4 regions of the Ruegeria sp. C5 genome follow, and region 1 is predicted to be linked to each of the others. Evidence: riboswitches for the same ligand, from Rfam matches in the RefSeq annotation. Region 1 holds a riboswitch; each other region holds the start of a gene.

Region 1 (7,684 bases):
CCGCCGCAGAAGAGCTGAACGTCACGCCGGCCGCAATCAGCCATCAGGTCAAAGCGCTGGAGAACGAGCTGCAATGCGCGCTGTTTCTGCGCCATCATCGCGGCGTGGAACTTACTGAAAGCGGCGCTTATCTTCTTGTTGCCCTTCAACGTGGTCTGGAAGGCATCAGCGAAGCACTTGGGCAGTTGCGGCGTCAATATGACAGAAAAGGTGTGACGATCCGCTCAACCACGGCTGTCAGTTCACTTTGGCTCACCCCGCGCCTTGCGCAGTTCTGGAAGCAATACGGGCACGTTTCCGTGACGCAGGTCGTGACTGACCTCGGCATCGACACGTCAAAATGCGACCTAAGTATCCATTACGGCGATTCCAGTCGCGAAACGGGCATCTTCAAGACACTATTTCACGACAAGATTATGGCGCTTTGCAGCCCAAGGTTTGCGCAACAAAATCCCATCGAACGCGTTGAAGATATTGCCAGGGTCCCCCTCATTCATCTCGACGCTCCGGATACCGGCTGGACCGACTGGCGTGCCTGGACCCAGAAACTCGGCTATGAAGGCCCGCTGAATTCCGCGCATCGGGTCAACAATTACACGATCGCGCTTCAGGCCGCTCAGGACGATATGGGCGCAGTGCTGGGATGGGAGGGACTGACCTCGGAGCTGACCGCATCCGGAAAACTGGTCAGACTGTTGCCGCAAACCATCTCATCGCAACTGGATTTCTACGTGAAACTACACAACACCTCATCCGACCGCGCCAAGCTTGTGTTCAAGTGGCTCGGCCAAGCGGCTGACGGAAAGGTTTAAACTCGGCTCAGACCTGATCAGGACGAAATATCTTGTGAGCGAAGATCGAGGGCCTTACCGTTGATTTCTCGCAGTCCTGAATAAAAGCAAGAATACAAACACCGATCCGATTGAAGTTGTGACGATCCCCACCGGCAATTCCTGCGGAGCCAGCATAAGCCTGCTGAGAATGTCAGAGCCGGTCAACAAGGCAGCACCAACCATAGCGGCGGTAGGTAGAAGGTTTTTGTGCAGGGGACCTGCGATCCCGCGTGCAATATGCGGCACCATCAGACCGACAAAACCAATCACCCCGGCTACGGAAACAAACACGGCCGTTGCCAACGCTGCGGTGAAAAACATGCTGAACCGCAGACCCCGAACCGGCACACCCAGAGTAGCGGCAGTCAAATCCCCGGTCAGCAGCGCATCCAACCAGCGGCTGCGATAAAGCGAATAGCTCAGGATCAGCAGCAGACCGATGCACACCAGCGGGAACGTCTCCCAACGGGCCAGGCCCAGCCCCCCCAGCATCCAGAAGATGACAGAATGGGCGGCGCGGCTATCGCCGGCGAAAATCAGATAGTTGGTTATGGCCGAAAACAAAAACGACACAGCCAGACCCGCAAGGATCAGCTTTTCCGGTGCGCTGGTGCGAAGCCCATGAACCAGCGCCAGCACGATGCCCGACGCCACAAGACCGCCGCAAAAGGCAGCCAGAGGCAGAGTCCAGAAACCCAGAATATCTCCGGTCACGGTAATTACAAACACCGCCCCCGCTGCCGCACCCGAGGACAGGCCGAACAGAAATGGATCGGCAAGGTCATTACGTGTGGTCGTTTGCAGCACCACGCCAACGATGCCCAGCCCAGCACCGATCACGGCTGCAAACAACGCGCGGGGCAATCGCAGGTCGAATACGATCCTATGCAGCGGCGACATCTCTCCGTCCTGCAACCCGGTACCGCGCAATATCGCGGTGAAGGTGTCGGACAAAGGAATCGAGGTTGTGCCGTAGATCGTGGAAATCAGCAAAAGGGCGGTCAGAACGACCGCCCCCAGCAACAACGTCAGGCCCAGTCGGCCCATATTAGCTCTGACCCGAATGCATCGCGCGCGCCATCTTCGAGATCGCTTCGATATTTGCCGGTCCCGGCGTTAGCTCTTCGTAGCGCAATCCGATCCAGCGTTCGTTCTTGACGGCATCAGTCTGCGACATGACGGGATGTTCCTGCAGGAACTTGAAGGTGTCCTCGGCACCATTGCCGGTCTGATAATCCAACAAAACCAGGAATTCCGGGTTCGATGCAGCAACGGCCTCCCACGAAGTGCGGCCCCAGCTCGTGTCCATGTCATGAGTGACGTTTTCACCACCGGCGGCTGTGATCATCGCGTCGGGAATCGCGAATTTACCGGCGGTAAACGGAGCATCTGCAGGACCATCCAGAAGAAAGACGCGGGGCTTGGGCAGTTCAGCAGTCTTGGCTTCGATCGCTGCCAGCTGCTCTTTCCAGCCCGAGACCAGAGCCTCGGCCTTGTCTTCGACTTGCATCACCTTGCCCAAGCGCAACACATCGCCAAACAGAAGATCCATGCTGGCTTCGGGGCGATCCTTGTCCAGATGGACACAGCTTTCCGTTAGAACCAAGGTCTTGATTCCGAACGGTTCCAATGTATCTGGGGTCACATCACCACCCGGCTTCATGCCATAGTACCAACCGGCAAAGAACAGGTCGGGTTCAACCGCCACCAAGTTTTCGACGGTCGGATATTTCGGCGCAAGCTCGGGGATGTCGCCGCGCAGGGCATCAAAATCAGGGCTGGTCTTGTACCAGCCGGTGATGCCGGTCAGGCCGACGATCTTGTCCTGCAGACCCAATGCAAAAGCCATATCGGTCATGTTCATGTCATGCACAACCAGGCGCTCGGGCGCGGTATCAAAAACCAGCGGTTCGCCGCAGTTGTCTACGGTGACTTCTTGCGCAGCAGCACCGCTTGCCATGGCGGTGGCCAACGCCACGGGCCAGATGTATTTCATCTCAGTGTGTTCCTTCGACTAAGTTGAGATTGTGGTTCTTCGAATATCAAGCGCCGGGATCACGCGGCCTTCGTGGAGAAAGCAGAGGAAATCAACGCCAAAAGTTTCGCGGACTCTTTCGGGTGTCAGCACCTTGTCCACCGATCCAAACTCGATCATGCGGGTCGATTTCATCAGCGCCACGTGTGTGGCGAATTCGGGGATCATGACCAGATCGTGTACGATCATGACCACGGTGATCCCAAGCTCGGCGACCAAAGACAGCATCCGCCCTTTTGCATCAGGATCCAGATGGTTGGTCGGTTCGTCCAGAAACAGCAACGAAGGGTTCTGCGCCAAAGCACGTGCGATATGGGCACGCTGACGTTCGCCTCCGGACAGTTGGGCCATGCGCTTGTCCGCGAGATTGGCGAGACCGGTCAGGTCTAAAATCCGGTCCAGCTCTTGCGCGTGGCCTTCGGCAGAGCGGTCCGCACGGATGGGTATTTGCCCCAGCGCAACATAATCGCGTAACGCCAAGCGTCCATCGGGCAGTTCCTGCTGACCTACCACTGCAATCATGCGCGCACGCTCTTTGGCCGTGAGCTTTTTCAGACTGCGTCCTTTGATCCGAACATCACCAAGTGCCAGCGGCTCAGCGCCGCACAACAGATTGAGAAGCGTCGTTTTCCCCGCCCCGTTCGGGCCGGCGATGGCTAGAATGGAACCCTCGTACAACTCGAACGAGACGCCCTGCAACAGGACATCTCCGGTAAGGGCATAATACTCAAGGTTTTCGGCAATCAGAAAGGGTGGCAACGTCATTGCGATGCCCCCTGTTCGATCCGCGGCATGCGCGAGAGGGTTTTATTGAACAACGCCTGCGGGCGATCAGTGGCATTTGTCCAGCCATCCGGGCTTTCACGATACTGCGCTGCAAACTCAGCCAGCGCCTGCACCTCATCCGCGGTCTGAATGCCACCAAAAAGGTATTGCGCCTTTCCTACGGCCTGGAACCCAACCGTTCTGGGACTATCGCAGCCTGCCATGCAAGACGACGCGCGGATCGCAAAACTGCGATGTAATTTCCCAGTCAACGCATCGCAAATTTCATCAAGGGGCAGCCCTTCAGTGCAGCTTTCGCAGACTAGAATGAAATGATCAGGCGTATCTGGCATGGTCCACTCCACTTGTTTCCAAGCGCATGCGGAAGCTGCCGACAATGTAAACACGCGATTGACGCGCCATCAAAGCCTCCTTCCAGGACGCCCCGCCCCGAGTTGGTTAAACATCTGATGGCAGGTCTCCTGACTTGCGGGTCCGCGCTCGGCCAACCTTCCCGACCCTGTGGACCAGTGGCTGTTTGGCCTTGCTCACCGCTTACAGTTGCGGGGGCAGTTACGGAATTGGCACCTTTTGGCAAACCTCACCGTATTCCCTTTTCATCCCGCGGCAACACCACCGGGAACCATCAATCGATTGAGTGCCCGAGAACACCGGACACGTCAATGATAAAGTCGAAGGCGCCCAACTCTGGTCGAGGATCGAGCGCGGGCAACCACGTGTCCGTAGCACCAACCGAATGGGTTGGGCTGCGCGCCGAATTTGTCTGGCCACGGCTGTCCATAGTTGGTGTGTTTGGAAATTAGACAATCTGAGGTAAGCTGAACAAATTTAGAGGTTTAGCTTTGTCAGCGCCTTACCCCTGTTTGATCATTGCCTGGGTTTATCCAAGGAGACGGTTCTTTGACGCATGTTTCGCAAAACGCATTGCCGCCGGATATTGTTGATGATGTCATTGACCACAATCTCGAGGCCGTTGCACGGTGGAAAGGCCATCGCTTAAGGGCTCAGCATGGGCGCAGTCACGGGTGCGTGGCTGCAACATTCACCGTCAGAAACGATCTACCAGAACAGTTCCGTCACGGCCTGTTTGAACAGCCCGCAGACTATACAGCCGCACTTCGCTTTTCCAACGGCGCGCATCTGGATGACCGGAAATCGGATGCCCACGGGATGGCGATCAAGCTTTTTGACGTGCCAGGCCCCAAGCTGATCGACGCCGAAGCACTTGCACATCTGGGGACCACACAACTCAGCGACGAGTTCGATTTTGTATTGGTCGATCAGGATGTGTTTCCCAGCTATGTCCCCGATGAATATGAGCGATTGGGCAGGCTTGTCGCCACATTACAAGCGGTCCAGCACGCGATCAAAGGGCGACGAAAATGGAGCCTTAGGTTGATCATCAAAGGGCTGCGCGCAGGATTTCGAGCCTTCCTCACTCGTGAAGGCAAGCGTCAGTTTCGCGTCGCGAGTGATTTTGCCTCGAACTATATGCACTCGCCTTTTGAGGTCCATTTCTGGTCGACAACACCGTATCGGCTGGGCCCCGATCTAACAGTCCGATACCTAGCCCGCAGCGCTAAACCAAAAATTCCGGCACATCCGGTAGACGACCCAGATGGGATCGGGCAGTGTTTGCGGCAAGACGTGGCCGATGGAGATAATCACTTCGAGCTGTGTGTGATTGAGCCCCCGCGCCCGGCCGACGAATTCGATGTGCTAGACAATCGCATCCGGTGGGCATGCGATCCGCAACCAGATGCACCTCTTGATCCGTACCATCATACCGTCACGCCCGTGGCGGATATCACGATTCCCAAAGGTGCAGAATTTGATCCGCAGAATGGCGACGCGATGAGCTTCTCGCCCTGGCGTGTCACGGCAGATCACGAACCTTTAGGACCGATTAATGCGATCCGGCTCAGAACCTATCTGAGCCTGGCCCGCGCCCGGTTCCCGAATCGATGACCAAACGGAGATGTATTGATGCTGGACGTTGATGATCTGATCAAACTCGGATTCAAGATCTCCCCACCCGTTACGAGCTATTTAGCCGCGATCAGGCTTGCAAACGCCGCGAAGATCCACCGACCGCGGCCCTATACGATGGGCGCAGACTACACGACATGGCCCGGCGTGTTTTCCCATCGCTGGATCGGTCGGCATACAACGCCAGAAGACCTCTCACCCGTCCTGCCGTCGGAAAGCGAAGTTGCTGATCTCTTTCGCCGACGGACACAAATGGATGGCAGCCCGCTTACCTTGATGTGCCCGCAAGGATCGACACTTTTGTTTATCTCGGCCGCACAATGGTTTACCGACAGTTTCCTGCGCACCTTTGGGGCGAAAGGACCGGTTGATCAGACGGATTCGAACCACGAGGTCGATCTATGCCAAATCTACGGGCTGAACGATTTTCAGACCGACATGCTGCGCGAACGCGATCCCGAAACCAATGAATTAACCCACCGGTTGGCCTTTCGTCTGGATACACAAGGAGAGATGTGGGCCCCGAAGCTGTTTCAAAAGAACCAAAGCGGTGGTGTTAAGCTTGCGCCCCCCTTTGATGGCAGTCTTGCCACTGGCGAGAATTGCGGAAAGCCCCTGCACGATCCATGCAAGTTGTGGAATGCGGTGAAACGGGCACATCCGGGTCTCAGCGATCACGCGATTGACCAGCTACTGCTCGATTTTCATGCAACCGGGCTCGATAATGGCAATGGTACCATAGGCTATATCGCGATCAATACACTGATGTTGCGCGCCCATAACACCTTTGCCGATCTGTTGTGGCGCGAAAAGCGCGGCATATCAGGCTGGGACAAAGAGCGTGTGTTCCAGACCACACGCTGCACCTTGATCGCATTGCTGATCAAGCTTGTGCTTGAGGACTACATCGCCCACATCGCCAATATGCCATTCAAACTGCCTGTTGGCGTCAATCGCTGGCAACCGTGGCATCATTCCAACCAGATCGCGATTGAGTTCAATTTGCTCTACCGCTGGCATTCGATGATCCCCGAGCGATTCATAATCGACGGCGCACAGGTTGGCCCGGAGGGGTTCAGATTCAATCCACGACTGGTCGAACAAACGGGATTGGCGGAAATGATCCGATCATTGTCGCGCCAACCTGCGGCCCGCATGTCGCTGCGCAACACGCCCGATTTCCTGTTCCAAAGGCCTGCGCCCGGTGCTCCTGCCCCTGTCGAAGCTACAATTGCCCTGACGCGTAAGGCGCGTCTTCCGTCGCTGAACACTTATCGTCATCATTTCTGCCGCAAACCGCATTCAAGCTTTACTGAGATGGTTGGTGATCAGCCGTTTGCGGACGAATTGATTGCCGACCTGAGCCGGCTTTATTGCGACGTCAATAGGGTCGAGTTGTTCCCTGGTCTCTTTGCGGAACAGCACAAGGGCGATGTGATCATGGGCGATCTGATGACATCGATGGTGGCGTATGACGCAATCACGCAGCTTATGAACAACCCGATGGTGTCCAAAAACTTGTACTCGGCTGAGACTTTTTCAGAGAAAGGTTTTCAGTTGTTGAAGAAAACTTCGTCATTCTCGCAGGTGGCGCGTTTTGTTGGCTTGGACCTGCAACCCGAAGACTGCACTTTAGGTCGACGTCCCGGCGGGACCTAAGACGCGACCGCGCGCTCTTCCAGCTCAGCAATCCGCGCGGCAACTTCCGTATCGGCTGGCCGGATGCAGGCAAGATCACTCAGCGCGCGCAATTCATACAGCGCCGCGCCCTGATCATTTGCCACGGCTATAGCTTCACGCAAAGCCGCCTCAGCCGCATCGAACGGACTACCTTGTTCCAGTAGAAGAGCCGCCTTTATCCGGTGGATTTCAGCCTCATAGTTCCGCTCGTCAGTGTTTTCTGCACATGTCAGACCAGCCTCCACCGCATCCAACCCTTTCTGAATCTCACCCAGAGCAAGATAGCCCCGTGCGAGCTCGGCGTTGACGAGCACGCCAGCCGCCTCGGCACCCGTTGCGTGCATCCTTCCCCAAGCGGCCT
Region 2 (7,684 bases), on a different contig from region 1:
GGGGTATCGGCGTCAGCCGATGGCCCGTGGCGGGTGCGGGAGCATTTGGACAAGGTGCCCGTGTGCTAGTTGGTCAGTCTTCTTCGAACGGGTCCCATTCGTCTTCAACCTCGGGCAGGGCTTCGGTTTCGACCTGAGCGGCGCGTTGTTCTGCGGTTTCGATGCTCTTGATCCGCGCTTTCGGGAAATGAGTCAGCACTGCTTGCACCAGAGGATGCTGTTCAGCCTCGGCCTTCAGTGCCAAGTCTGCAGCGTCCCGTACCTCGGCAATGGTCGGTGCGTTGCCCTCAGCGACAATAGAAACGGCCCACCGGTTGCCTGTCCAACGCTGCAGCGACGCGCCCAATCGTTGTGACAGGTCGGTCGGGGCGTTGTCGGTTGGGGCGAACTCGATCCTGCCCGGTTGGTAGGATACCAGACGCACGCCGTTTTCGACCTCGACCAACAACTTCACGTCCCGGTTGGCTCGGATCAGTTCAACCACATGTTCAAATGTTGGATAGCGTGCCAGCGCTGCCTGCACATCTTGGGCCAGCGCGGCTGTTGGCCCGCCTGCGTTGCCGCCGATTCCCGATGCGGCATAGGCCGGTCGGGCCACAGCCTGTGGCGCGGAAAGAGCATGTCCAGGCGCCCCGATTCCCTTGCCGGGGCCACCATTGGGCGGCGGAGGCGTATCTTGCAGACGCTTGATCAGCTCCTCCGGGCTAGGCAAGTCGGCCACATGGGTCAGGCGGATCACGGCCATTTCCGCAGCCATCATTGCGTTGGGTGCGGCGGAAACTTCCTCAAGCGCTTTCAGCAGCATTTGCCACATGCGTGTAAGGACTCGCATGGGCAGAGCCTCGGCCATTTGTTGACCTCGGGCGCGTTCGTCGGGGGAAACGGTGGGATCTTCGGCGGCATCCGGGGTGATCTTGACCACCGAAACCCAATGCGTGATTTCAGCCAGATCGCGTAAGACGGCGAGTGGATCAGCCCCTTCGGCATATTGCCCGCTCAGCTCGGTCAACGCGCCTGCAGCATCGCCGCGCAGGATCATATCCATCAGATCCAGCACCCGGCCCCGATCGGCCAGCCCCAGCATCGCGCGCACCTGATCCGCGCTGGTTTCACCGGCCCCGTGCGAGATCGCCTGATCCAGCAGTGAGGTCGCATCCCGCGCTGATCCTTCGGCAGCCCGGGTGATCAACGATAACGCATCCTCGGCAATCTGCGCCCCTTCGGCATCTGCAATTTTGCGCAGCAGTCCGATCATATCCTCCGGCTCGATCCGGCGCAGATCAAAGCGCTGGCAACGGGACAGGACGGTTACCGGGACCTTGCGAATCTCGGTGGTGGCAAAGATGAACTTCACGTGTTCGGGGGGTTCTTCCAGCGTCTTGAGCAGCGCGTTGAAAGCGCTGGTCGACAGCATGTGAACCTCGTCGATGATATAGATCTTGTAGCGCGCAGACGCAGCGCGATAGCGGACGCTGTCTATGATCTCGCGGATGTCATTGACACCGGTGCGGCTGGCGGCGTCCATCTCCATCACATCGACATGGCGGCCCTCCATGATGGCTACGCAGTGTTCACATTGACCGCAGGGTTCGGTGGTAGGGCCGCCGCTGCCATCGGGACCGATGCAGTTCATACCCTTGGCGATGATCCGGGCGGTCGTCGTCTTACCGGTGCCGCGGATGCCGGTCATGATAAAGGCCTGCGCGATCCGATCCGCTTCGAATGCGTTTTTCAGGGTACGCACCATGGCGTCCTGACCGACTAGATCGGCAAAGGTTTCGGGGCGGTATTTGCGGGCAAGAACCTGGTAGGCGGGGTTGGGCGTCTCGGTCATGTCTGCTCTGTCGGATTCGCGTTACGCCGCAGCGTAGAGGCCCCCGCCGCCCGCGTCCACAGCCAGCCGGGACGATTTTCATTTTGGAATGCGTGGGTATGCGGCTAAAATCCACTCTATTCTATTTACTGGACCAGTATGTTGTTGGGTGAAGTTTGTTTGGGGGGAGATTATGTCGCAACTGGTGGTTTATGCGTTGCAGGTTGGCGGAGGCACCTTGGCCTTGTCCTCGATGCCTGGGCGTGGAGGAACGTATACAGAAGACCTTGATCTTATCGCAGACTGGAAGCCCGGGCTTGTGATCTCGATGACGACTGAGGTCGAGATGATTCAGGATGGTGCGCGGAATTTTGGCGCTGATATTCAGGGGCGTGCCAGCAGATGGGTGCATTTGCCGATCGAAGATTTTGGCACGCCACCCAAAGAGATTTTGGACCGCTGGCCCCGCGTTGGCGCGACCGCACGTCAGGCGTTGTCAGGTGGTGGCCGTGTACTAGTGCATTGCCGTGGTGGCTGTGGCCGATCCGGGATGGTGGTTCTGCGTCTGATGGTTGAATGCGGTGAACGGCCTGAGGCGGCATTGAAGCGATTGCGTACGGTGCGTCCTTGCGCAGTCGAGACAAATGCCCAGATGCTTTGGGCCGTTGAACCGGCCCGTGTTCAAGCCGTTTGACGGCTTAGACACCAACATGTGGCGAGATTTCGCCACCGTTGTGCTGCACCAGAAGCGAAGCCTCAAGCATGGCGCAAGGAGGATTCCTTAGCAGGTCTGCGGGTAGGCTGCGGTACTCGGTTCCGAACATCATGTCTGCGTAGTCATCCAGCCGGCCGGTATCGATTTCAGGATCGGTTCCGCAGAATACACGTATCTGGTCGCATTGGGCGCGAAAGCGGGCGGTGCATCCTTCCGGGCAGTGCGACAGATCTATGGTGCCTTCAATCTCAAACTCAGTTTTCGTGACCGGTTTTGTGGCGGACATGGTCTGCGTCAGAGCCCGCGCCATCTGTGCCAATGCGGGGCAGGGCGCGCCAGTACGTTGGCACACGGTCGCCGCGAATTCGTGTGTTTTGGTCTTCCAGATCATCAATGCGCCCTCCGCGCGCAAGGCGAGGGCGTGGCACAGGTTGGTCGTTGCGGAGCACGATCAAACCCGTCCCGGACACCCCGCCCGAGTTTCGGTTCTACATCCGATGGCAGGTCTCCTGACTTGCGGGTCATCGCTTTGCCGACCTTCCCAGCCTTCAAGGCCAGTGGTATCTCGGCATTGCTCTCCGCTTACAGTTGCGGGGGCAGTCTCGGACTAGGTTCTTTCCGGATTTATTCGGGCAGAACCGCACCGTGTTCCCTTTTCATCCCGGCCCGATTGGGCGCGAGAACCATCGCGACATGGCTAGCGGCTGCGCCGTGCCCGAGTCAAGAAAATTGCGTCAGGCAAGTGACGTATGGTCCAGTCACGTCAACCTTGACTTGAGGCGCTTCGGGTGAACTGATCAGTTCAGTCGGTATTAGAGGGCACCATGTTGGACACGCAGCAGGCGGTTGTGACCGAGGATTTTCAAATCCCGTCCGGCCCGGCAATGTTGTCGGCGCGGCTTTACCGTCCGGTTGCCGACCCCGAAAAGGTGGTCGTCATAAACGGTGCGACTGGGGTGCCGAGGGATTACTATCAGTACTTCGCCCGATGGCTCGCCGAAGAACAGGGCATGGCCTGCCTGACTTACGATTACCGGGATTTTGGTCACTCTTTGGTGGGTTCGCAAAAGCGGTCAAATGTCACCATGGCCGATTGGGCGTTGATCGACATTCCAGCCGCCCGGGCCGAGATGCGCCGACGGTTTCCGCAGGCCAAGCTATGGAGCATCGGTCATTCCTTGGGCGGAATGTTTGGCCCGATCCAACCCGATATCGATCAGATTGACAGGATGATCTGTGTCTGTTCGGGTCTGGTAACGCTGGCGGATCACCCTTGGCCTTATCGCGCTTTGGCGGCGTTGTTCTGGTATGGTCACGCGCCGCTGGTGGTCAAGGCGCTTGGCTACCTGCCCGGGCGGTTGGTCGGGTTTGGATCGGACCTGCCTGCCCAAGTCTATTGGCAATGGCGCAAATGGTGCACCGCCCCCAAAAGCTATGTGCCAGAGATCGGCACGACACTGCCCGCCGCCCGCTGGAAAGACTTGGGCAAACGTGTCGATCTGTTTACCTTCGCAGATGATGAAATGGTGCCGCCGGATGCTGTCTGGCGTCTTGCCGATCTCTATGGACCCAAAGCCGGGCGCCATCTGCTTGCACCAAGCGAATTCGGAGTGTCCAAGATCGGCCATATCGGTGCATTCGCAAGACGGAATGCGGCAGTCTGGCCTAGGCTGATCGCCTGATAGCGCTGGGCACCGGTAGGTCGGTGCCCAGCTTCGTTATAGCCCTTTACGGGATTTTTTCTCGTGCATCACGCTGCGCACCATCTTGCCGAAAGCCTTGTCACGGGCGCGGGCCTGCGCCACCGAAGCGGAATTGTGTTGGTCTTCGCGCCGCAGCTTGCGCCAGCGGTCCAGCCGCGCGGGATCAAGCGTACCAGCGTCGATTGCCGCCTGCACCGCACATCCGGGCTCAGACTCGTGCTGACAATCCGAGAAGCGGCAATCCAGGCTGAGGTCTGAGATGTCCGAAAATACCTCATCCAACCCCTCCTGCGCATCCAGCAGACGCAACGCGCGCATGCCGGGCGTATCGATCAGCCAGCCGCCATTGCGCATGCGATGCAAGGCGCGTGCAGTTGTTGTGTGCCTGCCGCGCGCATCGTCTTCGCGAATACCTGCGGTGGCCTGATCCTGCCCCGTCATCCCGTTGGCGAGCGTCGTTTTCCCAACGCCGGATGATCCAAGCAAGGCGCTGGTTTGTCCTTTCGGACACCACGACAGAACTTGTTCGAGATCGCCGTGATCCAGCGCGTTGACCGCAAGTACCGTCAGAAACGGGGCGAGCGATTGGGCTTGATCTACATAAAGGCTCGGATCATCGCACATGTCCGATTTGGTCAGAACGACCACCGGATAGCAGCCTGCCTGATGCGCCAGCGCAAGATACCGCTCCAATCGTGGCATATTGAAATCGGCGTTGCAGGAACTGACGATGAACAGCACATCAACATTTGCAGCAATCAGCTGCGCCGCTGCCCCTGTACCTGCGGCCCGGCGCTGCAGCAGGCTGCGCCGGTCCAGCACTCGGCGTATGCGTTTGTTTTCATCCGCCAGAACCCAATCCCCAACGGCATATGCGCCGGTTGATTGATCCAGAGATAACAAAGGCGATTCACCTTCAGGGCTCAGCCCGATCAGTCGATCCCGGTGTACGGCCGAGATGCGATACGGAAGAAGTGACGGATCAGCCGTATGCTGAGCCGCGAAATGAGAGGACCATCCGAGGTCCGAAAAGGAAAGTAACATTGGTCTGCCTGTGATCAGAAACAGCAATCCCGTCGAATGGCAATCGCGCATCCGCCGGCGACGTGTTCAGGCAATCAGTTGATCGGAAAGGATCAGAACCGGTCTGCCCGAAGGGTTTTTGCTACAATCATAAACGCCCTCCTGCGGCTGATAGGTTCTAAGTGAGAGGTTGGACATCGACCCAAGCGGGGCTCGTTGTGGCTGCTTCCTTCCGGACCTGACCAGGTTGGCGAGGCGCTCGCCCGCGCCAACCTCTCAAAGCCGATATAGGTGCATCCCCTGAAAATGGCAACCCGTCAGAAGGTCAGATGAATGCGCATGAAACCATCCGCATAGTCGGGCAGAATGCGTGGATGATACTCAGCAAGCTCTGCAACATGGTGTAGCGCGCGTGGCCCCGTTGTCAGGATCGCGCCCTGCCTTTGGTTTGGTACAAAAGAAAAGGGGCGCGGTGCATGCGCGAGTGGGTCGGCGGGCAATGTGCCCGCGACGTATTTGCATAGAATATCCTGTATGCTGATCTGAGGCAGGTCAATCATACGGGCTTGTCGCGCAATTGGAAAATGACCACCGCCATTGGCGCGGTAGTTATTGGTGGCGACAAGGAAACTCTGGTCAGGCGCAATCGGCTGCCCATCGAATTCCAGGTTGCGTATGCGGGAAAATGCCGGATCAATCACTCGACCGAGCGTATCGAACCGCGCCGGTTGCGAAAGATCGATCTGGTAGGTGACGCCATGCAGGACATCGAAATTGAAGCCCGTGCGCTGAGGATCGGCAAGATCGATCGGGGCGTCTGATCCAAGTTGATGGAACAGCCCGGCTGACATCTCAAGCCAGTCCCGAATCTGAGAACCTGAGGCCAGCATCGCGCGCAATTCATTAGGAAAGACACTGAGATCAGCGATATGTCGAACTGAAATCTCGCCTGAGGGGATATCAGTGTAGTACTTGCTTCCTGCGCGCCCGCCGAACTTTGCCGGGGCGGCTGACGATATGATCGGCAAATCTGCCCAGTCGGTATCGACCAAATGCGGGCGTAGGGCAGCGGCCTGAGCCGCCGCAACCAAGGCCAGACCGCGATCCGGTATGCAATATGAGAAGTAGCTGTGTAGCGTGTGTGGGATTGTGCCCACTGGCCTGGTCACCCTTTTGCGCGTCGCAGCGTGGCCGGTCGCAAACAGCTCTGTGATCCTTGGGCATTCGGGTATTTCTGTGCCCGATTGAGCGATTGCCCGCGCTTCGACATGGCTGCCTGTAATGCGCCAATCGCCGGTGGTATCTTTTTGCAGTGTCAGATCAATGATCCCAAGATGAGACCCGGCCCAACCCTGCATGACAACCGGCGTTCCATGCACAAGCCCCCGCGTACTGTCGACGAATGGATAACCATCATGCGCCTTTCCGGGCAGTGTCAGATGGGTGTGGCCTGCGACGACGGCATCAATCAGCGGCATCTCGGCCAGCGGGATGATCGCGTTTTCCATATCCGGCTCGGCCATTGCCGATCCCAGTCCGGTATGCGCAAGGGCGACAATCAGATCGCAACCTTGCACGCTGAGATCTTCAGCAGCGCGCCACGCAGCGGCGAGAATGTCTGTTACCACGACCCGGTCCGTTAGCAGATGTGCTTCCCACTGTGCGGTTTGAGTGGGCAAAACAGAAAGAACCCCGATGCGGATTGCGGTGCCCTGTCCATTTAGTCTGACAACTCGATGCAGAATCGTGTGTGCATCCCACCCTTGTTCGGTCTGAGTGGTTTGCATATTGCTGCAAATCATTGGGCAGGCGGTTTGGCGAGCGATGCGATTGACGAGTTCCAACCCAAATCCGAAATCGTGATTACCCAATCCGATCGCGTCATAGTTTAACGTGTTGAACGCGCGTGGCAGGGGATGGGCGTCTGGCACGTTTTCAGCTGCCCAGTTGCCAAATGGCGTTCCCTGCAGGCTATCACCATTGTCAAACAACAGCACAAGGGCTTCGTCGCGTTCAGCCTGTCTGCGCGCCTCGTGAATCAGGCTGGCGGTACGGGTCAAACCAATCGCAGGTTCGGGGCGATCCGAATAGTAATCATATGACGTCAGGTGCATGTGTAGATCGGATGTAGCAAGGATTCGAATCCGTGCGCCATCATCTGCATCTCTTCGTTGTCGCATTAAATACTTTGATTTCAATATCTTCAACTTGTAGCTGTCAGTGTGCCAACGTTTCCACCATGAGGCCGATTTAATGCAATTTCCGGGGCGATGCTGCGGTCATTCCGCGGCAGGGTCGAAAAATGTTTGGTCGATACCCGTTGCACGATCAGGTAAGACGTGGCAGCCCTTTGCGCGGCAGTCAGGAACGGCAGGCATGAAACGCGCAGAACAGGTGACATTTGGCGGCTCGGCACTGGATCGGGCGGGT
Region 3 (7,684 bases), on a different contig from region 1:
CTGATGGAAAATGGACCTTTCGCTTTGGTGAAGTGCGCGGTGAAAACGTTCGTCAGGTCAGTGCCAGCCGCACACTGGTTGGGCTGGGAAATCAGACAGAAATCGAAGTGGCCTTGGGACAGACCCAAGATGCGCTGTCGGAGACGCTGGATCAAATCTCACGCAATGCCGGCCTTTTGGGATTGGGGTTCTTTTTACTTGCGGCTGTATTGTCCTTCTGGGTGAGTTCGGCCACCATTGGTCAGCTCGACAGATTAACGACTTCCGTCACCCGTCGGGGACCGCAAGATCTCAGCCCATTCAAAAAACCAGTACCGCGTGAAATGGCGCCTTTGGTGTCATCGCTGAATTCGCTTATGGGACGCTTGGACCAGTCTCTCAGCCAATCCGAGGACTTTATCGCCGAGGCCGCGCATAGGGTCCGCACCCCGCTGGCAACGGTGAGGTCTTATGCCGAGGCGACGCTGCAACGGGTCGAGAGAGAAGACAACCGCGAGGCGTTAAGATCAATGATGCGCGCCATCGACGAAAGCTCTCGGGCTGCGGGGCAACTACTGGATCACGCCATGATCACATTCCGCGCCGACCATCTGGAGCGCGAGGATATCGATCTGGTGACTCTGATCCGAGAGCTTGTCCAGCGATTGACGCCCATCGCTGAAATGAAAGACCTTTCGCTTGCTTTGAGCGGCGATCCGCAGGTCATGTATTCGGGCGACCCCATCCTCATCCAAAATGCGGTGCGGAACATGGTAGACAATGCGCTTAAATATGCGCCAGCGGACAGTACCGTAGTCATCGATGTCGCAGGATCACCCACAGCCCGGATCACGGTCAGTGACCAGGGGCCAGGCTTTCCGCCCGATGAAATCGAAACGCTCACAAGACGTTTCGAACGTGGTCAGAACGCGGCAGGAACCATCGGATCGGGCCTCGGGCTAACCATTGCCCAGGACGTCGCGGTCGCCCATGGCGGCACGCTGGTACTGTCAAACAAAGCGGAGGGCGGCGCATGCGTTATCTTGTCACTCTGATCCTATGCCTGTTCGCCAGCGGCGCAGGGGCTCAGGATTGGGAAGACCGACAAATATTCAACGAAAGTGCCGACGGCCCCCGACTGCGGGTCATTTCCAGCACCGATACCGCCCTGTTTGCGCCGCTGATCGAGGATTTCGTCGCCCAAAATCCAGCGATATCGGTCGAATATTTGGTGACCGGCACGGCCGATATCGACCGACGCGTCCGAGCCACGCCAGAGGCGTTCGACGTTGTCGTTTCCAGCGCGATGGACCTGCAACTGAAGCTCGCGAATGACGGATATGCGCTGGCGCTTAACGATCTTCCGCACCCCCCTTGGGCGCAATGGCATCAAAGCCTGTTCGCCTTCACTTCGGAACCCGCAACCATCGTTGTCAACCGCACCGCGTTCGAAGGACAACCAATGCCGCAAACGCGGCAGGAACTGATCGAAGCGCTGCGCGCCCGCCCGGATGATTTTCGGGGCAAAGTCGGCACTTATGACGTGCGCCAGTCGGGATTGGGCTATTTGTTCGCCACGCAGGACGCCCGCGCCTCGGAAACCTATTGGCGCTTGATGGAGGTTTTGGGCGGCCTGGATGTGCGGCTGTATTGTTGTTCGGGTGACATGATTAACGACCTGGCGGATGGTACAATCGCGGTGGCCTACAACGTGCTTGGCAGTTATGCGGCTGTACGAACAGAAGGAAAGGATGCCCTTCAGATCATTCTGCCTTCGGATTTTCAGACGACGATGATGCGGACCGCCATGGTAACTGGCAAAAGCCGCTTGCCGGAGGAAGCGGAAACCTTTGTCCGGCACCTGACCACGCTGAATCCGGAATCAATGGCAGCACTGCCACTTCTGGACACGCAGGACTCCACGACCGAAAGCGCAGCGATAGCGCTGGACCCTGCGCTGTTGACGTTCCTCGATGCGCTGAAGCGCAGAAAGTTCCTTTCTGCCTGGGAAAGTGCCGCTATTCAAAAATGATCGGACTTAGACAACAACCCTATCCGTCATCGCTGAACTTGTTGCTTAACACTGTTGACGCTGGAAGACATCAGCCAGCCCAGGTTACGTCGCACGAATCTAAAATCAGAAAAATGATCTCGGCTCAAAGTTTCTCAACGGCCACCTGCGCCCCCATGATGGCCTTGAGCCGCAGCCCCGCAGAATGTGCCCCGAGGAATTCGTGGAACGCACGCATCACGTCATCTTTCCACCAACCGCGCCTGTGATAATCGTCAAGCATGATTACGCCGCCTTCGATCATCTTGGGCAGCAAAGCATCCAGATCCGTTTTTACGCCCTCGTAGGAATGGTCGCCGTCCAAATAGGCAAACCCGATGCTTTGATCTTCAAACAGACTCAGCGCCGGTTGCGAATAGTCGCGAATGATCGAAATTTGCCCCTTGGCAATCTCGGTGCTGTATTTGCGCGTCACTGCCTCGTAAATTCGATCCATATCCTTTTGCGTGCGCGCTCCGGCAAGCGAAGCACCGCCATCCGGGTCTTGCTGTACTTGCCAGGGATCGATGAGGCACAGTTTCGAGGGCTGTAGCTCTTCCAGCAGAATCCGCGAAAATTCGCCCTTCCAAACGCCAATTTCAACGCTCAGCCGTCCATGCGGCATGGTCTTGAGCATTTCGCGCCGCAGGGAATCCTTCCGCTCGCGCTGCTCAGCTTGCTTCTTGCGGCGATCCTCAGCAGATACAGCTTCACCCATAGACGTCTTCTCCGGTTGAGGAATTTTGCAACGCTTCAACCAGATCAACCCAATCCGGTCTGGCTCTCAATTCTTCGGCTTTCGACCTGTGCCACTCACATGCTTTATGATGAAGATCAGCCAATTGCGGATCTGCCATCATCTCAGCTTTGATTTCGTGCATAGCCGGCATGTGTTCCAGAATTGAGCGATCCTCAACATCATTGTGGTTCATCATGAGCCAGTATTTGAGCCCTTGATCCTGCCCCACATGATTGGTGCGCCCACGGTCGCGCTTGACTAAAAAGCTATCAGTGCTGCGCACAGCATAATGATGAATGCGCGCGAATTCATGGCTGAAACCACGCCATGCTTTCCATTTCACTTGGTCTGCTGGGTAGAGGTTCCCGCCCGAATCCCGCCACAACACGCCTTCGTATGGCGCGTCAGGGTTCGGTGCATCTTCTGGATTGATCCTGGGACGATGGGCGCGAAAACGGCTGAATTTTCCGTTGTTGCGGAACAGCGTTTTGAACCCTTTGGTCCGATGATGCGGATAGCCGTCTTCGGTGGCGGCCAGAAAGAAAGTCTCAGGTACGGGTCGATCAACGAAATCGTTCTGACCCGCGTTTCCGAACATGCGCCAGCAGATCGAGATCGCGTCCGCCACGCCGCTGGCCTCAACGAGGCTTCTTATATCACTATTGGGCAAACGGATATTGATATACTCGTCCACATCCAAACTGAGAATCCAATCCGAAGACAGATAGCTTGGGTGATTCCGCGCAAGCGAAAATGCACGAACCTGAGGCGCAGCGCGCGGACCCAGTCTGTTTCGTTGGTGGTGAGCCCAGCCAAGCACTTGCAACCGGTCACCCATGGCATCGGTACCATCAGCGCAATCATTGGTATAAATCAGAATGTCATCAAAACCGATTGCGTGGTTGTAGGCCACCCAATCGATCATGAAAGGCCCTTCGTTTTTCATCGTTGTTACGATGAGAAAGGTCTCATTCGTCATAAGTTGTTCTCTTGCCTGTGCCGGTGTCGGACTCCTGTCGACCTATTTAGAATAGCACCAGAATTTTGTCCAACCAGGTCGCCAGACAGCCGCAATGCTTGCCGATTAATCTATCTACCGATTCTGTGGGATCACCTCATAACCCGGTTCTTCTGGCTCGTCGTCCAGCATCTCGGTTGGGAACCCTGGCGCCTGGATCTCCAGTCCGGTCGCGTCCTCTAGCCGCCTGATGATGTTCGGGGACAATTCACGCTCACCATATCGCGCGATGCCATCTTCGAAAATCTTGATCATCAATGGGTTTATCTCAAGAGGAACTCCGGCACGGTCGGCGACCTCCTGAAACAGACCGATATCTTTTTTCACCAGGTCCATGGTGAAGGAAATATCGCGCGAGCCGTTCAGGATGACCTGACTTTCGGTCTCGTGCACGAAGGATGTGCCTGACGATATCTTAATCGCCTCATAGGTGGTTCCAAGGTCCATGCCGGCGGCCTTGGCTGTCACCAATGCCTCGGCGCAGGTGATCAGGTTGGCGGTAGCCAGATAATTGGTCAACACCTTCAGAACAGAGGCCGAGCCCAGATCGCCCGTGTGCAAAATGCGCCGCCCCATGGTGGTCAGGAATGGCAGGATACGTTCAAAAGTCTCACGATCACAGCCTGCGAAGATCGAGATATTACCCGTCGCTGCCCGGTGACATCCGCCGGAAACCGGGCAATCCACTGCAGCCCCGCCTCGTTCAATGACCATTGCGCCAAGGCGTTTGACTTCGGCTTCATCGGTGGTCGACATTTCCATCCAGATTTTGCCAGGGCCGACCTCTGGCAACATTTCCTGCATCACCGCATCCGAGGCCGCAGGAGAAGGCAAACAGGTTATCACCGCATCGCAATCACGCATCAGCTGCGCCGGACTTTTGGCGGCTTTGGCACCCTTGGCGACGAATTCGGTCACCAGATCCGGGTTCAGGTCATGAACCGTCAGATCGATACCGTTTCGTAGCAGCGATCCAGATAGCTTGCCCCCTACATTCCCCAGCCCGATAAACCCTACTTTCATGCGCGGTATCCTCCTGTTCGCATCTTGCTGCCATGCCAGCACGTCGTTGCAGAAGTATCATGCCGCCCAGCGACCCCGACAGGTCGCTTTTTATCCGCTTTTTCACGGATCGGCGCGACTCGCTTGACAAGCAACCCTGCCCTGCCGCATGTCCCTTTCGTTGGTGTCTGCGAGAGCAGATGAAAAGGGAATGCGTCAGCGGTTTTTGCCGTCAAACGCAGCCGCCCCCGCGACCGTGACCGGAGAGGGTGCCCAAAGCCACTGGCAGTATGGCCGGGAAGGCGGGACATCCGACAGAGGCCTCCTCTGACATCCGCAAGCCGGGAGACCTGCCAACGCCCGAAGATGAAACCGGACGGGGTGTTCCGGTGTGGGGCTGTGATCGGCCCGCATGAAACCCCGTCCCCCACGAAGAGGATTTGGGGGGATGAGAGACATGACCGAGACCGCACCGGTCGAACTGCTGGTTTGCACTACCTGCCGTCGCGGGCTGCCTGTCGAGGATGACGCCCAGCGCCCCGGCACGTTGCTGCACAAGGCGCTTGAACAGGCGGGCCTGCCCGAAGGCATTACCTTGAAAGCTGTGGAATGCCTGTCGAATTGCGATGAAGGCTGCTCGATCGTGCTACGCGGAGGACCGGATCGCTGGACTTTCGTGTATGAGCATCTGAACGAGATCGACCATGTTGAAACCATCGTCGAAGGCGCAGCCAAATACCTCGCCACCGAGGACGGTTTGGTCAAATGGCGCGAACGTCCCGAACATTTCCGCAAAAACTGTGCGGCCCGCATTCCCCCGATTGGAGCCCTGAAATGAGCAATCTCGAGAAACTCCCCGTCACTGTGATCACCGGCTTTTTGGGCTCGGGCAAAACCACACTGGTGCGCCATCTGATGCAGAACCCGCAGGGCAAGCGTCTGGCGGTGGTCGTCAACGAATTCGGCGATGTCGGCGTCGATGGCGATATCCTGAAGTCCTGCGCCATTCCTGATTGCCCGGCGGAAAACATCATGGAACTGGCCAATGGTTGCATCTGCTGCACCGTGGCCGATGATTTCATCCCGACCATTGAAGCCCTGATGGCACTAGAGCCGCGCCCCGATCACATCCTGATCGAAACCTCCGGTCTTGCCCTGCCAAAACCGCTGCTGAAGGCGTTCGACTGGCCCGATATCCGCTCGAAAATTACCGTCGATGGCGTGATTGCTCTGGCCGATGCCGAGGCCGTGGCCGCTGGTCGGTTCGCTCCGAATGTCGAGGCGGTGGATGCGCAACGCATGGCAGATGACTCGATTGATCATGAAACGCCCTTGTCCGAGGTGTTCGAGGATCAGATTTCCTGCGCCGACATCATTCTGCTGACCAAGCCCGATCTGGCTGGCCCGGAAGGCGTTGCGAAAGCGAAAGAGATCATCGCCGCCGAAGCGCCCCGCCCCATGCCCGTGGTCGAAGTGGCCGAGGGTGCCGTGGACGTCCGCGTCGTGCTGGGTCTAGAAGCCGCGGCCGAGGATGACATGGACGCGCGTCCCAGCCATCACGACGGCCATCACGATCACGAGCATGACGATTTCGAAAGCATCATCGTTGAACTGCCCGAGCAAACCGATCCGATTGATCTGGTCGCCAAGATTGAACGATTGGCCAACGAGTTGAATATCCTGCGCGTCAAAGGCTATGCCGCCGTTCAGGGCAAGCCCATGCGCCTACTGGTTCAGGCCGTCGGTGCGCGCGTGCGTCACCAATATGACCGCCTGTGGGAGCCCGGCGAAGACCGTCGCTCGCGCCTTGTGGTCATTGCCGAGCATGACGATATCAAAGAGGCCGAGATCCGGGATATCCTCGTGGGTGTAACCGAGGCTGCCGAGTAAGACCTATGCACGTCGTCTTCCGCGAAAGCCATGGGCTCGAAGAAACCGAGACCCCGACCGATCTGGGTCAGAGCCCGGCGGACCTGGTGGTGCTGTCCTTTTCCGACAGTGACCTTGGCGCTTTCGCGGCGGGATGGCATCGTGGAGGTGGGCCTGAAGGACGCATGCCAACGATGCGGCTGGCCAATCTGACGGCGCTGAAGCATCCCCTCTCAGTCGACACATATGTCGAGCAGACACTGGAGAGCGCAAAGGGCATCCTGATCCGTCTGATCGGTGGAGTGCCCTATTGGGCGTACGGCTTGCAGCAGGTTCTGGCGCTGGCGCAGGCCAAAGGGATTGCACTGGCCGTGCTGCCCGCAGACGGTCGCGAGGATACGCGGCTGGATGATTACTCTACCCTGCCTGTCTCGACCCTGCGGCGGCTGGCGCATCTGTGCGACACCGGCGGTGAGGTCGCGGCGCAGGCCGCTCTGGCGCAGATGGCACTGGCTGCGGGGTTGTATGCAGGTCCGGTCATGGGCGCGAAGACCATCCCTGAATGCGGCGCCTGGTGCCCAGATCACGGCGTGATCCCTACAGAAAACGCTCTGCCCGGTGATGCGAAACGTATCATCGTAACCTTCTATCGTGCTTATCTGACCTCGGCGGACACAGCCCCAATCGCAGCGCTGATCCGCAGCTTGCGCGCGCGAGGTTTTGAGGCCGTCGGCCTGTTTGCCCCGTCGCTCAAAGCACCAAATGTCGCCGATTGGCTGCGCGAGACTATTGTAGCGCTGAAGCCTTCGGCGATCATCAACGCCACCTCATTCTCAGGCAAGGGCGCATCAGGCACCTCACCTCTCGATGTGGCAGAGGTGCCGGTCTTTCAGGTGGCGCTGGCCACCTCACGCCGCAAAGCGTGGGCCGAAGCGGAACGTGGCCTTTCACCAGCTGATCTTGCCATGCATGTGGTCCTTCCGGAAGTGGACGGGCGGATCAACGCGGGCATCGTATCCTTCAAAGA
Region 4 (7,684 bases), 410 kb from region 1:
CGACATTTGATAATGTTTATGATGAATTCCGGGGCGTCATGCTATCGGCCTGGGACAAGCTGGAGGATGACGTATGAGCCGAAAACGCAGAATGTTCGATATCGATATGCCAGCGATGGAAGAAATCCCGGTTGGCAAGGTTCCGGATAAAGCGCTTGAGAAAAGGCGCGGACCAATGGCCACTGCAATCTCCGAGAACGCTAATGCGCTACGCGACCAGCAAACTACCGAAGATGCAATCAGAGTCGAAAATGACAGGTTAGCGCACGAGCTTGTGCGACTACGTTCCGAAGGGTATGTTACTGAACAGATCGCATTGGCGGATGTTGTTACCGAGCGCCTGACGCGCGACCGCAAGCCTGGCCCTGATCCTGAGTTGGATGAGTTGAAGGCTTCTATTCAGGATGTGGGTCTTTCGAACCCGATCCGGGTCGAGCGTCGCAACGATGGACGCTTTGAGTTAATTCAAGGAATGCGCAGATTATCGGCATTTCGCGCATTACTTGAGGAAACTGGCGACGCGCGATTTGCGACGATTCCGGCCGGTGTTTCTGACGTTGCAGAGCTGGATGATAGCTATCGTCGCATGGTCGATGAAAACCTGATCCGAAAGGATATCTCGTTTGCGGAAATGGGCGCGCTTGCGCGTGCCTATGCGGAAGACCCCGCCAATGATTGTCCGGATGTCGACAAAGCGGTTTCAACCTTGTTCAAATCTGCAAGCTATACCAAGCGCAGCTATATTCGGGCGTTTGCGAGTTTGCTGGCCATGTTGGAAAAGGTTCTTATGCACCCAAACGACATTCCACGGAATGTGGGGGTTGAACTCAAACGAAAGCTCGACTCTGATCCTGGATTGATCCGACAAGTCAGTGCGGCTTTGGTGAGTGAACCAAATCGCGACAGCGTGCGCGAAGTGGCCATTCTTCGCGATTTTCTCACAATCGAAAATGCGACCGCCGCCAAGCCAAAGGCTGAAGCCGTTGGTAAACCACGCCGCGCGAAGACAACGTTTCAGGTAAGGGGCAGGGCAGGGATTGCAAAATGTTCTGCATCCAGCGGAAGGATCGAACTTCGCTATGATCTCGATTTTACCCGTGTCGATAGGGCGAAATTAGAACGTGCTGTGGCCACCTTGATCGAGGATCTGCGAGAAGAAGACGATCTTACCCACGGGTAAGGCGGGCTTAGCGAGATAGATCCGAAGCGCGGCGCTGGTTAATTTCAGCGCCGTTTTTTTGCACAAACTGGACAGCTGTTTGAGTCAGAACCTCAGGAGGTCATCTGAACCATTTGATCGTACCACCCGGATTCAAACGCTTGTTTTGTGCTTCGGGCGGCTGCATTCCGAGCAGAGGCGATGACATCAAGTCCAGTTAATCAATATAAGGCGTCGCGCCGCATTGATGTTAAACTGGGGCAGGTGATCTGCAATTTATTTAGTTTGTCACGGCGGAACTGATGCACAGTCTATGGGGTAGGGCAGGGACCACGCCACGGCCTCAATCTTCGTGCGCACCGCCGCTGCTTTTCATCAGGAGAACTATCTTGGCGTGCGGTAACATATTCAAAGCACTTGAGCATACAACGGTGTGGCGGTGAGTACCTATCAACGATTGGTATGAACGTGCCGTGGCTTGCCAGAGAAAGCGCGGCGATCGGTTGAATGATCGACAATAGAGAGCATCGTGTGTGAGTAGTGCGCAAAATGTACTAATAACTACTATTACTAATTCTGTCGGTCTGCAGTTTCATGCAGTAAGAGAATGTGATTTCGGTGACATACTTCTTCGCAAGTTTCCTGGGCTGAACAGGCGGTGGTTCTGTCGTAAACTCTGCCCCCACTTGTCAGATCGGACGCAGTCCTGTTAACGCGGGCTGGGACGTGACAGGAGCAAACTGTGACGATCACTTTGAAAGGCGCGCATTTTCCAAGATTAATGGTTGTCGGAGGATCGGCAGCGACCGCGCAAACAGCGGCATATGGTCAAGCGGATCTTCGAGCAGTAGCGCGATGAGCATGGTTTCGAGGGTGGTTACACCATCATCAAGGACTATGTTCGGGAGCATGGTCGACAGCATCGCGAGATGTTCTTACCGCTTCACCATGCATCCGGCTATGCCAAGGCCAATTTCGGCGAAGCAATGGTGGTGATCGGCGGCATTGAGCAGAAGGCTCACTTCTTTGCCTTGGATCGACCGTATAGCGATGCCTGCTACATCCGCGCCTATTCTGCGGCGGCTGCCGAGGCCTGGATGGACGGGCACGTCCATGCCTTTAGGTTCTTTGAGGCCGTTCAGCGGTCGATCCTGTACGATAACGATCAGTGCCTTGTAGCAAAGATCGAGCCCGACGGAACTCGCAGGCGTGCGCGGCTGTTCAGCAAAATGCTGTCCCACTATGTGATCCAGGTCCGCAACGGGCGTCCTGGTACGGGCAACAACAAGGGATCCGTTGAAGGGCTGGTGGTTACTCCCGGCACAATTTCATGGTGCCGATCCCGAACTTTCCAACCAGGGATGCCTTCAACGACAGGCTTGAGAGGCAGTGCCAAAAACGACAGGCAGATCGGACCAGCGCCGTTCCGTTATAAGCCCCAAGATTGCGGGTGTTTCAAAATCAAGCAGAGGTGTGGCGGCTAGCAACGGGTCTCTGTTCAGCATTTGGTCTATCGTCGAATCAACTCTGAAAGACTTGTAATTGCTATAGTGACTATGGCTTCGAGGGGCTAATTCCAGTTCGCAACGACGCTGCCCAGGGTTACGCGCCGATTTCTTCGTGATCAGTAAGACATTCGGAATGATCGCGTAGAACTTCGAGAACACGACAATCCGAGGTGTTGCCGACACAGCTTTCATGCACCATGCGCTCCAGCTCGTTCCGTAACGCTTCCAGCCGTGCCATTCTTTGCTCAATCTGTTTGAGTTGTCGGCGCGCAATACTGTCAGCTTCATGACATGGGCGATCTGGATCGTCGGACAAATCAAGCAGTTCGCGTATTGCCTGAAGCGAAAACCCCAGTTGGCGGGCGTGACGGATAAAAGCCAGACGATCCAGTTCGGTATGGCGATAACGCCGCTGGCCACCTTCGGTGCGCCCCGGTTCCGGCATAAGTCCGATCTGCTCGTAGTAGCGGATAGTCTGAACCTTGGTTCCGGTCTTTTTTCCAAGCGTTCCGATCGTCAGCATCTGGGTCTCCTTACAAAGTTACAGCTTATGTAGGTTCGAGTTGGCACCGCACAATAGCACCTTCCGGCCGGTGGGCCTGTGACACCCAGCCGCTACCGCATGCGTGGTGACCATGTTTGTTTTCGTGGCCATGGTCGTGGCTTTGGGTATCGGATGACATGATTGGACCTCAAGAATCTCTATGGTCCTTTGTAAATAGTTCCTACAGTGACTAGAGCTTCAATACCTTTTATATTTTTTTCATCCGGGTTCTTTGCCTGCGATATTGTTAGTTCATTTCGTCTTGCGGGCCGGCCGTGTGGATGCAATCTAATTGCAGATGACGCAAAAAATTTGGAACAGATCAATGCAGAAACGGATCGCAATTTCCATCACGTTAGTCTCGATTACGGCTGGTTGCTCAGCCCAGTTCACCGGGGCCAAAAGCAAAGCACTTGAACCAGGCAACGTGCCAGATTCGGTCGTAGCGCTGGCAGGGCCGGCGCAGGATTTGACCACAGCGCGCCTCCTGCCCGAAGACAATTGCTTTTGGTATGAGCACAGCGGACCCGTCGAGACGACATTGGTACCATTGCGCGCGACGAATGGCGCTCCGATCTGCATTGCGCGCGACGCCTGATCGAAATGAGGGCAGCGACGTCCATGTACGCTGCCCAATATTCATGAGCGGGCTGTGACGCTATCTTCGGCAGAGTATAGGAAAGCGGTCGAGCCGGTTTTCACGTTTGGGTAGAGGTCATTGATATGAGCCATGATCATTCGCACACATCCAGAACTTGCGCGACCGCCGATGCTTCTTGGCTCAGGCGTGCCGTGAATTCTGAGATATGTGTCTCGGTCTCCAACGTATAGATAAAGGGCACGAGAGCCGAGAGCATTATTCGGCCCGGGCTCCATGCCATTCCGGAATTCCGCGTATTCGGGGTTGCGCTCGATCATTGAAGCGGTTGGTGTCCAGTGTGGCCATTCGACCTTTCGGCGGATAACATAGGTGCCGGGCTCGTAAAGGTTCCCGCGCGCGATCGCTACGCCATAGCGCATTGCGGTCCCGCCTTCTTCGATATGATAAAGATATCGTGCGACGGCATCGACATGGATGTCACCTGGAACCAAACCATCATTTGCCGCGACGCGTCTTGGTAAAAAACGGTCGTGAACACCCCACGGATTTGAGGTCATTGGATCGTAACCAATTGGCGTGACCTGACTGTCCCAATAGGTCTTCTGCGATGCGGTTGGCCAGGTTTTGGCGATCAATGGACTGGCCGCAGACGCCGAGAACAGCGCTGTGGTGGATTGAATGAAATGGCGCCTTGTAAGCATAGGTCTCGTCCTGGTTCACAAGTTTAACGTATTTGGATCGCACTATCGCGAATTAATTCGAATCTTAAAGCCTCTAGCAGCTAGAGCTTCAAGAGGTTTCAGGTAACGCTTGGTTTACCCAGTTGATCACGTGACCGGTTGCGTGAATCCTGCTTCGGTCGAGTTTACATTGGAATAGGTCGCAAAGACAATTGACACAGGCGAAGCCGCCATTGTAGCGGTGATTTGTTTTCGGTTCCTGATGGCGGAAGCCAAAAGGATTAAAAGGGAATACGGTTCGGTGTTTTCAATGGCGCCAATTCCGTAACTGCCCCCGCAACTGTGAGCGGAGAGCGATGCCAAGACACCACTGGTTCGTAATGGAACCGGGAAGGTTGGCGGAGCGAGCACCCGCGAGTCAGGAGACCTGCCGTAAAGCGCCGGGCTATGCCCAGACTGAACCTGTCGGCCTTACGGTCGATTCAACCTGACAAGCCGCCGGGTGAGGCGGTAGGGAGAAAGAACATGCATATCGAACCGGGCATCGTGAATGGTGCCAAAATCGCGCTTTCCTATGTTACCGCCGCAGGTGCGGCTACTTACGCAGCGAAAGAAACGTTTTCCACATTGCGTGCGAATGGACCTGCATCTTTTGTTATGCGCTCGGTGCTCGCCACCGTTGGGGTTTTCCTTTTCTTCGAAGTCCTGCCGCATTTCCCGGTTGGTGTCTCTGAAGTCCACTTCATCCTGGGGTCGACGCTGTTTCTGCTTCTCGGTGCTGCACCCGCGGCTTTTGGATTGGCAGCTGGTCTCCTGATTCAGGGTGTGTTTTTTGCCCCGTTCGATCTTCCGCAGTACTTCATCAACCTGACCACTCTGCTGGTGCCGCTATTTGCGCTACAGGCACTGGCCAGCCGCATCATCGCACCCGGCACAGCATATGTTGACCTCAAATATGGCCAAGCTCTTGCCCTAAGTGCGACGTATCAGGGAGGAGTAGTCGCATGGGTTGGGTTCTGGGCCTTCTACGGCCAGGGTTTCGGCGCAGAAACCATGGCGTCGGTTCTGTCCTTTGGCGGCGCTTATATGCTGGTAATTGTCATTGAGCCGATTGCTGATCTGGCAGTGCTTGCGGCAGCCAAGGCAATGCGCGGTTTGAACAGTACAGGTCTGGTGACTCCGCGTTTGTACAACGCTGCGAAAGCTTGACCAAAGTTTGAAGCGGTGTCCTAAACTTGGGTTGCCGCGAAACAACCAGTAGTCGCAGGACCAAAATTTTATTGTGGCGCGTCTCTAGGGCGCGCCACATTGTTTTTAGCAGCTAGAAACCTGCACCCAACGATCAGGGTGATTTGGGTCCTGTATTCGTAGGAAAAGATACCTCGTTTCCTTCCACGATTTGATCCTGTTGGTGACACTGTCCAGAATCAAATCGCCATCACTCGAGCGACAAACTAGAACAGCATGGCCACTGCGATTGGTGTCCAAGACGGTAGCAATCAGTAGCTTCGCAGGGTCCAAGCCGTTCTGCATTAGATCAAATTTCTTTTGCAAGGCGATGTCTCTAGAACAACGCTCAGGTTACAAACCGTCGGCCTGACCAGCGGTTTCTCAACCAAGCGAAGGCATGCGTGAGGGTGTGATCGGGCCGACGAAATTGAAATTCGCGAACCATATTGCTCTTGTGGCTGAGTTCTCTTGGCTCGATGGTCTCAATTTCCACCCACAATGCCCCAAGTTTTTTTGTGAGTAGTTTTGCAAAAGGGCGCATATATCTTGCCAGAATGACATTTTCGCAGGAATGGTTCCCGATGACCAAGATCACTCCAGAATTGCTTGAACAAATCCGTGCCCGATTTGCGCAGGTTGACCACTGCCCGCAGCAGGGACCGCGTATTTTCTTTGAAAACGCGGGTGGGGCGCTGACGCTGAATTCGGTTGTGGGCACCTCGCAGGCTTATGCTGCGATCCCTGACAATCAGGGCCGCGACAACCCGGGAAGTCACGAACTGGTGCGGGTAATCAACAAGGCCAAAGAAGATATGGCCGTGTTCATGAACGCCCCCGGTGGCCAGTTCTTTGTCGGCGAAAGCGGGACCGAGCTGCTGTTTCGTTTGATAATGAACGCCTGTCTGGGCACAGGCACCGGTCGGGTGCTTGGCACAACGCTGGAACATCCCGCGACCCGAAGCGCTTGCGCGCGTTGGGCCGGGGTGGCCGGGCAAGATCATGTTCTGGTGGTCCATGACGACGCCACAGGCACCGTCACCGCAGATGCTTATGCGGCGCAGGTAACGCCGGACACAAAGGTTGCGACTATCGTGCACACCTCGCCGGTGACCGGTATGGGCGTGGATGTAGCGGCTGTGGCTGCCGAGATCCGCGCCGTTGCGCCCAATTGCTTCATCATAATCGACGGTATCCAGCACGCCGCGCATGGCCGGATCGACCTGACCGCCTATGATGTCGATGGCTATGTGATCTCGCCTTACAAGGTGTTCTCGCGCCATGGTTACGGGGTGGCCTGGATTTCTGACCGGCTGACCAAGCTGCCACATAACAGCTTGATCGACGGCCCCGCCGACAATTGGGAAATGGGGACGCGTGATACCGGCTCTTACGCTACAATGTCTGACGTAATCAGCTATTTCGAATGGCTGGGCGCACAGGTCAGCGACGCCACCGACCGGCGCGCAAAATTCGTCGCTGCCGGAGAGGCGATCCATGAGCAGGAAAAAGCGTTGACTGATGCGATGATCCGCGGAACCGGCAACCTGCCCGGGCTGGCCGAGATGGAGAAGGTGACCATTCTGGGCGGTGTCGATAACCCAGCACGCGAGGGACTGGTGTCACTGCAGGTCGAGGGCGTGCCGTCGGTCGATGTGGTCAAGCAACTGAACGAACAAGGCATCCGTACGCATTTGCGCAAGGCCGATCACTATTCGGGCAACATCCTCACACCGCTTGGCATGGACAGCTGCGTGCGTGTTTCGATGTGCCACTACAACAGCGTCGCCGAAGTGGCCCAGTTTCTGGGTGCAATGAAAACCATCGCCGCCTGAGGCATTTGAGAGGGGAAGCTCATGAAAACGCATGCGCAAGCGGTTGTAATCGGCGGCGGCCTAGCCGGCTGTTCAATTCTGTATCATCTCGCCAAGTTGGGTTGGACCGATGTGGTCCTGCTAGAGCGGG

What was found. Region 1 has a riboswitch for cobalamin ahead of ACR0AW_RS08855 (DUF1636 family protein). Riboswitches for the same ligand answer to the same signal wherever they lie in the genome.
Region 2: it holds a riboswitch for cobalamin, as region 1 does, so the genes downstream of both, ACR0AW_RS20665 (hypothetical protein) here and ACR0AW_RS08855 (DUF1636 family protein) in region 1, are expected to answer to the same signal.
Region 3: it holds a riboswitch for cobalamin, as region 1 does, so the genes downstream of both, ACR0AW_RS14210 (DUF1636 family protein) here and ACR0AW_RS08855 (DUF1636 family protein) in region 1, are expected to answer to the same signal.
Region 4: it holds a riboswitch for cobalamin, as region 1 does, so the genes downstream of both, ACR0AW_RS10580 (energy-coupling factor ABC transporter permease) here and ACR0AW_RS08855 (DUF1636 family protein) in region 1, are expected to answer to the same signal.

The regions. Positions count from the first base shown of each region.
Region 1 is NZ_JBQFRX010000002.1:180,128-187,811, reverse strand. Features, by position in the region: gene ACR0AW_RS08875 (LysR substrate-binding domain-containing protein) at 1-812, shown strand, start outside; gene ACR0AW_RS08870 (iron ABC transporter permease) at 867-1,880, opposite strand; gene ACR0AW_RS08865 (ABC transporter substrate-binding protein) at 1,882-2,829, opposite strand; gene ACR0AW_RS08860 (ABC transporter ATP-binding protein) at 2,848-3,633, opposite strand; gene ACR0AW_RS08855 (DUF1636 family protein) at 3,630-3,986, opposite strand; cobalamin riboswitch at 4,089-4,296, opposite strand; gene ACR0AW_RS08850 (catalase family protein) at 4,555-5,622, shown strand; gene ACR0AW_RS08845 (peroxidase family protein) at 5,641-7,302, shown strand; gene ACR0AW_RS08840 (AAA family ATPase) at 7,299-7,684, opposite strand, start outside.
Region 2 is NZ_JBQFRX010000010.1:47,874-55,557, reverse strand. Features, by position in the region: gene ACR0AW_RS20675 (DNA polymerase III subunit gamma/tau) at 74-1,834, opposite strand; gene ACR0AW_RS20670 (phosphatase domain-containing protein) at 2,007-2,507, shown strand; gene ACR0AW_RS20665 (hypothetical protein) at 2,512-2,919, opposite strand; cobalamin riboswitch at 3,011-3,231, opposite strand; gene ACR0AW_RS20660 (alpha/beta fold hydrolase) at 3,353-4,210, shown strand; gene rsgA (ribosome small subunit-dependent GTPase A) at 4,247-5,275, opposite strand; RNA gene ffs (signal recognition particle sRNA small type) at 5,435-5,533, opposite strand; gene ACR0AW_RS20645 (bifunctional 2',3'-cyclic-nucleotide 2'-phosphodiesterase/3'-nucleotidase) at 5,572-7,434, opposite strand; gene nudC (NAD(+) diphosphatase) at 7,631-7,684, shown strand, end outside.
Region 3 is NZ_JBQFRX010000003.1:538,970-546,653, reverse strand. Features, by position in the region: gene ACR0AW_RS14235 (sensor histidine kinase) at 1-1,034, shown strand, start outside; gene ACR0AW_RS14230 (ABC transporter substrate-binding protein) at 1,013-2,011, shown strand; gene ACR0AW_RS14225 (class I SAM-dependent methyltransferase) at 2,136-2,747, opposite strand; gene ACR0AW_RS14220 (glycosyltransferase family 2 protein) at 2,740-3,747, opposite strand; gene ACR0AW_RS14215 (NAD(P)-dependent oxidoreductase) at 3,862-4,848, opposite strand; cobalamin riboswitch at 4,954-5,160, shown strand; gene ACR0AW_RS14210 (DUF1636 family protein) at 5,246-5,626, shown strand; gene cobW (cobalamin biosynthesis protein CobW) at 5,623-6,678, shown strand; gene cobN (cobaltochelatase subunit CobN) at 6,684-7,684, shown strand, end outside.
Region 4 is NZ_JBQFRX010000002.1:588,711-596,394, forward strand. Features, by position in the region: gene ACR0AW_RS10550 (AAA family ATPase) at 1-77, shown strand, start outside; gene ACR0AW_RS10555 (ParB N-terminal domain-containing protein) at 74-1,180, shown strand; partial or broken gene istA (IS21 family transposase) at 1,942-2,573, shown strand; gene ACR0AW_RS10565 (MerR family transcriptional regulator) at 2,762-3,190, opposite strand; gene ACR0AW_RS10570 (hypothetical protein) at 3,537-3,809, shown strand; gene ACR0AW_RS10575 (L,D-transpeptidase) at 3,851-4,513, opposite strand; cobalamin riboswitch at 4,729-4,941, shown strand; gene ACR0AW_RS10580 (energy-coupling factor ABC transporter permease) at 5,018-5,701, shown strand; gene ACR0AW_RS10585 (transglutaminase-like cysteine peptidase) at 5,807-6,046, opposite strand; gene ACR0AW_RS10590 (aminotransferase class V-fold PLP-dependent enzyme) at 6,304-7,554, shown strand; gene ACR0AW_RS10595 (FAD-dependent oxidoreductase) at 7,576-7,684, shown strand, end outside.